DNA from 2 places in the Paraburkholderia sp. BR10141 genome. Region 2 is predicted to be linked to the other one. Evidence: predicted binding sites of a transcription regulator. Region 2 holds the regulator's gene; the other holds the start of a gene.
The links. Region 2 encodes FliA, which starts transcription of late flagellar genes. Its sites were predicted from a motif close to CTAAAGTTTNNNNNNNNNNNGCCGNTA; they were not measured.

Region 1: a site for FliA is predicted at 1,803-1,829, ahead of fliD (flagellar filament capping protein FliD). Genes of this name have one in related genera too.

The regions. Positions count from the first base shown of each region.
Region 1 covers NZ_JBMIQH010000001.1:43,309-47,699, reverse strand. The annotation lists gene fliD (flagellar filament capping protein FliD) at 294-1,736, opposite strand; gene ACOJB8_RS00215 (IMPACT family protein) at 1,894-2,487, opposite strand; gene ACOJB8_RS00210 (hypothetical protein) at 3,289-3,606, opposite strand; gene ACOJB8_RS00205 (acyl-CoA synthetase) at 3,918-4,391, opposite strand, start outside.
Region 2 covers NZ_JBMIQH010000014.1:127,236-131,626, reverse strand. The annotation lists gene flgA (flagellar basal body P-ring formation chaperone FlgA) at 1-661, shown strand, start outside; gene flgM (flagellar biosynthesis anti-sigma factor FlgM) at 843-1,187, shown strand; gene ACOJB8_RS20535 (flagella synthesis protein FlgN) at 1,238-1,681, shown strand; gene ACOJB8_RS20530 (RNA polymerase sigma factor FliA) at 1,854-2,585, opposite strand; partial or broken gene ACOJB8_RS20525 (MinD/ParA family ATP-binding protein) at 2,941-3,723, opposite strand; gene flhF (flagellar biosynthesis protein FlhF) at 3,716-4,391, opposite strand, start outside.

The DNA of each region.
Region 1 (4,391 bases), on a different contig from region 2:
CGGTCATGCGGGCGCGAATGACTGCGCGGCGCGGACCAGATCAAGTATAGCCAGCCCATTATTACGCGTTCTTTCCATTGCCTGCGCGCTCACGCGCCGGAATTCCCGATCGTTTTTTGCGCGCGTTTAAGTTTGTCTTAATTATGGCTCGCCATGATGGAGCCGTCGGGTCGATTCGATAGTTCGATTCGCGGTTGTTCTTCACGTCCCCTGTTGGCCGCCGATTCACTCGGCGGCCTTTTTTTTCGTCTGCCGTCGACGTTTGCTAGCGTCGATCACGGCGTATTCAAGCCTTATTTGTGATTCGTCGCGAGGGCGCCCGCGCTGTTTGCACCGCCAAAGAGCTGTGTCAGATATTGCTGGTTGTTGTTCATGATCGACATGAGGTTATTGAGCGCGGTGAACTGGCGGTTGAATTTCGCAGTGAGCTGGGTTGCGCGCACATCGAGCATCGACGACTGCTTTTTGATGTCGTCGAGCTCCTTGTTGATGGCCGTGCTGCGTCGCTCGATGATGCCGCTCGACTGCACGTAAGGCGTAATGGCGCTGTTGAGCTTCGTGGTCAGGCCGCCGCTGCCGAACAGCGCCGCAATCGCGCTGTTGCCCGGTTGCAGCGCCTTCTTGAACGTCTCGTCGTCGATCTCGAGCTTCCCGCTCTTGTCGAGCTTGATGCCGATCTCGCCCAGCGAATGGGTCACGCCGTCGCTGCCCTTCACGCCCGCCGAAACGAGCGCCGGCAGACTCGCCGCGAGTGTGCGCGCGATCGAGTCGCCGAGCAGCGCGCCTGCCTGCGCGCTCGTCGAACCGGTTGCGGCCGTATAGGAGGTCAGCCCGTTCAGGGCATCGACGTAACTGTTGTACGCCTTCACGAAGTCGCGGATGGATGTGCCCGTCGCTTGGGTGTCGGGAGCGACGGTGAGCGTTTGCTTCGTGCCCACCGAGGCGCTTGCAAGCTTGATCGTGATGTCGCTCACCACGCCCTCGAGCGTGTTGCTCGCACTCGTGACGCGCGTGCCGTCGATGCGCAGCTCGGCGTCGCCGGCTGCCTCGACTTCGCGCATCTGCGAGGAAGCGAGCCGCGTGTCGACGCCCGCGCCCGCCTGCACGTCGATCGCGTTGGCCGCGCCGGTCTTGTTCGCGGTCAGCACGAGGTGCTGGCCGTCGGCGCCGTTGACGATCGACGCCGTGACGCCTGGGTTGTCCTTCGCCCGGTTGATCGCCGCGACGACGTCGGTGAGCTTGTTGCTGCCCGCAGCGATCGTCAGATGCATGGACTTGCCGCCCATCGCGATGTCGAGGCTGCCTTCCCCGAGCGTCTCGCCCGTGTCGAAGCTGTCCGAGGCGAGCTTATGCGCTGTCGCGAGGCGATCGACTTCGACCGTGAAGCTGCTCGCCACGGCGTTCTTGCCGGCCACCGCGCTCAAGCCCTTGTCCTTCTCGCTCGTCGTGACGGTGAAGCGCTGCAGCGCGGCGCCGTCCTTGAACGGCTCGAGCGCGGTCTGGAGCGAAGCGAGCGCCGACTTCAGCGTGCCGAGCGCCGACAGCGTCGTGTTGCTGGCAGTCTGCTTCGCACTGAGGATGGCGCTCGGCCCCGCGATCTTCGCGTTGACGAGCGCCTTGACGAGCTGGTTGACGTCAAGTGCGGAGTTGGTCGCGCCGCTGATGATCGACTGGGCGGCGTCGCTCAGCGCGCTGTTCGCGCTGGCGGTCGTGGTGTTCGTGATCGTGCTTGCCATGAAAGAAGTCCGTTCGTTCTGGTGCGTCTAGTCGACGGAACGCGCGAATGCGCGGCCATGCTTTCATTACGGCAAGCTTTCATGAAACTTTATGAAAGAAATGAAACGTTTTTGAAAAGTGCGCGATCGGCATTGCGGCGGCAGCCAGCCGCCCGCCTCAGACGGGCTCGGGGAAGCCCGAGCGGCCTTGCGTGAGATCGGTGAGCGTGGTGCGCGCGGCGTCCACGGCGGTGGCGGGCAACTGGATGGTGAGGCGGACCGTCATGGTGTACTGGCTTTCCACGAGCGTGAACTGCTCCTGGTCGATCCAGTGGCGCACGCGGGTTTCGTCGGGATAGCCGAGTTCGACGGTGAGGCGCGCCTGCGCAATGCGCTCGACGCGCTCGGCCCCCTGCAGGGCGCTGGCAATGGCGTCGGTATAGGCGCGCACGAGGCCGCCCGCGCCGAGCTTCACGCCGCCGTAATAGCGCACCACGGCGGCGAGTACGCCGTCCAGGTCGTGATGGCGCAGCACTTCGAGGATCGGGCGGCCGGCGGTGCCGGAGGGTTCGCCATCGTCGGACATGCCGGACTGGCCGCCCGCAAGCAGCGCCCAGCAAACGTGCGTGGCGGTGGGGTGTTCGTCGCGCAGACGGCGGATTTCGGCCATGGCCGCTTCGCGGTCGGCAACGGGAATGGCGTGCGCGATGAAGCGGCTCTTGCGGACATCGAGTGCCGCGGTGACGGGATGGGCGAGGGTGAAAGTTGGCACAAGCGGGGTGGCACTGCTGGCGAAACCCCCATGTTAACCGATGCTCATGGGCCGGCTTTCGACGTCCGTCCCCATATCTTGCCAGTTTGCGTAATGGTTCTTTGCGCCGGATGCTAGTGACGCCCCGGCCTTCAGCCCGGATAATGCACGGCATGACGGATCTAGCTCTGGCTGGAGCGAAGCCGAACTCCTCATTCGGTGATCCGTCATCGTTCCTTCTCTCGCGGCGCCGCTGCATGTTCCGGCAGACGCGATTCTCCAAAGCACAGAAGCCAAAAAAATCCCCGGTCGGACTGTGTCACGACCGGGGGTCACAAGGCTCGCCTGTTCTCAAGAGGCAATCCCACCTTACGTCCGCAAAATTGCGGCCGCAATCGGAAAAAAAACCTGGTGCGCGTGACACCCAAAGGGCGCTAGTGTTCTCATTCGCGCGCAAAAAAATCCCGGCCATCGCTGGCCGGGCAATGAGAATACACCGTGCGCTCCGGGGAACGAAACGCCCATCAACGTTACCCGCGCGCCGTGCGGCCGGCAACACTTCCGCATTACCTGCAATTACTGACATCTGCCTTTCCGGCCGCAGCCGGCGCGCGGCACGGCAGCCCGGATACGCCGTGTGGCGGGCATCGTGCTCACATTGTTTCGCATGCCGAACGATATCCATGCGTTCGCACACGCGTGCTGAAGTAAGGCGCCGAAATGCGCCGAGGCCGGTCTCCCTTGAGGGAAGACCGGCCTCGGTGTGCCGCTTCAGGGGCCTCCAGAGAAGGCGGCCCCTGGATCACGCGCGCATCACGCGCATCAGTAACGCGGCGGGGGCGGCGGACGATGGTCGTCCTCGCGGTAGCGCGGGGGACCCGGATCGTGCGGGTGATGGTGCATCCACTCGTCGTGTTCCCAATAGCGGTGGCCGTCGTAATAACGGTTCTCGTGCCAGCCGATCGAGACGTGCGCGTCCACCGGCATCATGCGCGGTTGACCGTATTGCGGCGCCGATTCGGCACGCAGCCCATACGGTGCGGATTGAGCGAAGGCGCTCGATGCGCCCATCAATGCGCCGCCGGCGATCAGTGCTGCGGCGATGGCGCGGGCGGGGGTCTTCCAGCTCTTCGTGTTCATGAGTTACCTCCTCGTTGGTTGCGTCGTCAGTCACGCGGCATCGGGATGCCTTTGTGTTGCGACCACGGTTCAAAGCTTATCGGCCCGAAGCGGAGGAAAACGTGACCACTTGTAAGCTTTCGTTTCATACGATTCTTCATGCGAGAAAGGCTGCTTTGACAGTTCGCCCTTGATGCAGAAAGGATTAAGCGCCGCACCTGACAATCGCGACCGAGCCACAGGGGGTCGGGGTGTCAACTGACGTTACATTCAGGCCGCGCGGGCCGCCTGAATGCGTCACGTCTACCGGCCAGCAGGCCCCGATGTCGTTCTTACCGAGGTGTTTTCGGCGCGGGTGTTGCACCAGCCACGTCGATCGCGCTTTGCGAACCTAGTTGCGCGCGCAACTCATATTTCTGGATCTTGCCCGTGGCCGTGCGCGGCAGTTCGCCGAATCGCACGGCGCGTGGCACCTTGAAGTGCGCGAGAAAGAGCCGGCAGTGCGCGATGATTTCCTCGGCCGTGGCGCTCGCGCCGGGCCGCAGTTCGACGAACGCGCAAGGCACTTCGCCCCACTTCGGATCGGGCATCGCCACGACGGCGGCGAGCGCGACGGCCGGATGGCGATACAGCGTGTCTTCCACCTCGATGCTCGAAATATTCTCGCCGCCGGAGATGATGATGTCCTTGCTGCGGTCGGTAATGCGCACGTAGCCGTCGGGCGTCATCACGCCGAGGTCGCCCGTATGGAACCAGCCGCCGCGGAACGCCTCTTCCGTCGCGCGCTCGTTTTTCAAATAGCCCTT
Region 2 (4,391 bases):
CAGCGCCGTCGCCACGAACGTGCAGGCCACGCCGCCGGGCCAGCAGGACGGCGAATCGATCCGCGCCGCCGCGCTCGCCTTCCTGCAGCAGCAGTCGGCTGGCTTGCCGGGCCACGTGAGCATCACGGTCGCGCCGGTGTTTCCGCGTGGCCTCGCAGCCTGCACGTCACTCGAGCCGTTCATGCCGCCGGGCGCGCGCACCTATGGCCACACGACCGTGGGCGTGCGCTGCATCGGCGCGAAGCCGTGGACGCTCTATGTGAGCGCGCGCATTGCGGTGGACGTGACCTACTACGTGGCCTCGCGTCAGATCGGCGCGGGCGAGGCGCTTTCGGCCGCCGATTTCATGCCGCGCGCGGGCGACCTCGCGAACCTGCCGCAGACCATCATCACCGATCCCAACCAGGCGACCGGCGCCGTCGCGCTCGCCCGGATTTCCGCGGGACTGCCGCTGCGCACCGACATGTTGCGCAGCGCCGCCTCGGTGGTCATCGGCCAGACGGTCAAGGTGATTGCCGTGGGCAGCAACTTCACGATCTCCGCCGAGGGCAGCGCGCTCAACAACGCCGAGCCGGGCCAGCAGGTGCGCGTGCGCACGAGCGGCGGCCAGATCATCTCGGGCGTGGTCAAGGACGCGGGTACCGTGCAGGTGCAGATCTAGGGCCGGTAAGCGCTGGCAAGGGCCGGATCAGGGCGCGCCGAGCCCCGTCCGGCGGCCCGATCCGGCCGTCTCCGGCTTTGTGCGCCAGCACACGTAACAGCATGTAACGGTGGGATTTTTCGGCTAAAGTTCGGCCCGACCTGTGCCGTTATCAAGGTCAAATCGATCAGGAACGCCCATCGTGAAAGTTGACTCCTCCACCCGCAATGATCCGCGCACGCTGCAGGATGGCCTCGCGCGCTCGCAAGCCGATTCGACCGGCGTAAGCACCGACACCGCTACCACCTCCAGCGCGGCAGGCAGCACGACCGCCGCCGCTCAAGGCGGCGCGAACGTGAGCCTGTCGTCGCTCTCGTCGACGATGCGCTCGCTCGCGGCGAGCGGTTCCGCCGACATCGACACGGCGCACGTGCAGTCGATCAAGGACGCGATCCGCAACGGCACGTTGCAGATCGACTCCGGCAAGATCGCCGACGGCGTGATCCAGACCGCGCGCGACCTCATGAAGCCGACGTCGGGCAACTGACGCCCGATGCGCGAGCGCCGCGCAAACCTCGCTTTTTTTGGTGCCTTGCAATGAAAGATGCCCTGTTGGCCACACTGATCGACGAACACGCCACGGTCGAGGCGTTCGCGTCGCTGCTCGCCTATGAAGAAAAGGCGCTCGTGTCGGCCGATGGCATGGAGGCGCTCCCGCAAATCGTCGAGCAGAAGACGACGCTCACGCAGCGTCTCGCGGGCCTCGAAAAAGCGCGCGACGCGCAACTGGCCGGCCTCGGCCTGCCGGGCGGCCGCAAGGGCATCGAAATGGCCTGCGACGGCGACGCGCGTCTGGCAAGTCAGTGGGCGCTGCTCAAGGGGTCGACCGAGCGCGCGCGCCGCAAGAATCTCACCATTGGCATGATGATCCGCACGCGCATGGAACATAACCGCCGCGCGCTCTCGATCCTGCGCGGCGAAACGGGCAACGGCTCGATGCTGTACGGTCCCGATGGGCGGTTGCCGGCGTTCGGGCTGTAAGCGCGCGTAGATCGTCCGCCAAAGACAAAAGCCGAAGCAGTGATGCTTCGGCTTTTTTGTTTTGCGCGAGTCCAGTCCGCCAACAAAAAAGCCGGGGCGCTCTCGCACCCCGGCTCTGTCACTGCAACTGCACTCCGGCTCGCGCTGGCCGCCGCGCGCGCCGTCTACCGCCTCAATTCTCCTGGCCGGCCCACGACATCTCGCGCAGTCGCGTGCGCAGGCGCGCCACCGCCTGGCTGTGCAGCTGGCACACGCGCGACTCGCTCACCTCCATCACCGCGCCGATTTCGCGCAGGTTCATGCCGCGCTCGTAATAGAGCGACATGAGCAGCTTCTCGCGCTCGGGCAGCCGGTCGATCGCCTCGATGAGCGCGCCGCGCAGGCTGTCGTCGAGCAGCGCCGAAAGCGGGTCCGAATGATCGACGCAGTAGCGGTCGAGGAACGGTTCGTCCTCGGCGGAACGGTCGAAGTCTTCGTAGTAGATGAGCTGGCTGCCATGCAGTTCCTGCAGCATGCTCTGATACTCGTCGAGCGGCATGCTCAGATGCTCGGCGATCTCCGTCTCGCTCGCCGAGCGCCCGAGCCGCTGCTCCACCTTGTGCACCGCGCTTTCCACTTCACGCGAGGTGCGGCGCAGGCTGCGCGGCAGCCAGTCGTTGCTGCGCAACTCGTCGAGCATTGCGCCGCGAATGCGCTGGCTCGCGTAGGTCTCGAACTGCGCGCCCTGATCTTCCTTGTAGCGGTTGGCCGCGTCGAGCAGGCCGATCATGCCGGCCTGGATCAGGTCGTCGAGGTCCACGCTCGCCGGCATCTTGGCGACGAGCTGCAAGCCGAGCCGTCTGACGAGCGGCGCGTATTTCGCGAGCACGTCGGCCTGCGAAATTTTTCCTTGAGCGTTATACATCGTGCTCTCCACTTCTCATCTCCCTGTTGGCGTCGTCGTGCGCACGTCAGACGTGCTGCGGCGACGTCCGCTGCGCGGGCGTATCGGTCCGCCAGCCCACATGGGCCGGAGCGGACGCGGATGTTGCGTTGGGTGCGGGATGCACACCCGTCACGGCCGCTACGAACGAATCGGCGTTCGCGGCGAGCGTGCTGTGTGCGGCGTTTGTTGCTTGGGTAGCGTGGGGCTGGACGCCGGCTTGCGGCGCGCCGTCCGGATCGTCGACGGGTGCGTAGCCCGCCGCTTCATGTTCTTCGTCCTTCGCGCCGAACAGTGCATTCGCGCGTGCCGTGGCCGGCGAGCACGCCGAGACCGCGGGTCGCATCGGCCAGTGCGGCAGCTCGGCGGCCACGTGGCGGAAATCGCGCGCGGCGGCCGTCGACGGAAACGCATCGACGATGCAGCGCGCAAGCCTGAGCGCCTGCGCCATGTGCTGATCGGCGGCGACGCTTCCGGCGCTGTCGAGCGACACGCTCAGGTAGCGGCTCGCCACCCCTGCGAGATTCTCGATCGCGGCCTGCGCGTCGCTCGCGTTCGCCACATGATTCGCGAGCACGCGAAACTGCGCGATCGCATGCGCGAAGTGCAGCCGTTTCATGCACGCGTAGGCGTCCGTGATCGACTGCGCACCGATGCGCATCACGATCAGCACATCGTGCGCATGCATGGCGAGCGGCGAAAGCGCGCCATCGGCGTCGAGCTGCGCGTCGATCAGTACGATGTCCGCGGGGCCCGAAATGACCTTCTGCAGCTGGGCGGACGTGTACTGCGCGCGATTGTCGCGCGAGGCGGCCAGCACGCCGAAGCCGAGCGCATGGCGGCCCACGGCTTCGTCGAGCGTGCGCTCGCCGCGCACGACGGCGGCGAAGTTGCCTGCGCCGCGCACACCGCCCACCAGCGCACAGACCGAGCGGGGTCCCAGACACTCGTCGATCACGAGCACGTCCTTGCCCTGCGCGGTGAGCGCCGCCGCGAGATTGACCACCGTGGTCGTGCGTCCGGGCGAACCTGCACCGCCCGTCACTGCGACCACGCGCGAGCCTTCACGCGCGAGAAGCCGCCGCAGCCCTTCAGCTTGATCGATTACGAACTTATCCAAACCTGACCTCGGGAGCCTGCGAATTCGTACGCGTCGAGAGTGCCGACAGCAGCGCCGGGATATCGTCTTCGTGCGGCACGAACGGCGAACTCTCTCGCGGAATGCAGAAAGCGCTGCGGATCAGGAAGCGGCGCGTCGCCACGTAAAGGTTCTCGGGGACCTTCTGGCCCGTCGAGACGTAATGCACCGGCAGCTTGTAGCGCAGCACGGTGTCGAGCGCGCTGCCGAGGTTGGTCGCCTCGTCGAGCTTGGTGAGGATGCAGCCCGTGAGCGGCGCGTTGTCCGGGCCGCTCTGGTAGGCCTGCACGACTTCGTTGAGCGTGTCGCCGTGGTTGGTCGCCGAGAGCAGCAGCAGGCGCTGCACCGGGCGGCCCGCGCCGCACAGCATGGCGATCTGGTCGGCCACGGCGCGGTCGCGCTGGCTCATGCCGATCGTGTCGATCAGCACGATGTGCTTGTTCTTGAGTTCGGTGAGCGCGAGCTGGAGGTCCGCGCCGTCACGCACCGCGTGCACCGAAACGCCGAGGATCTTGCCGAAGATGCGCAGTTGCTCGTGGCCGCCGATCCGGTAGCTGTCGGTGGTGAGCAGCGCCACCTTGCTCGCGCCGAAGCGCATCACGCAGCGCGCGGCGAGCTTCGCGGTGGTCGTGGTCTTGCCCACGCCCGTC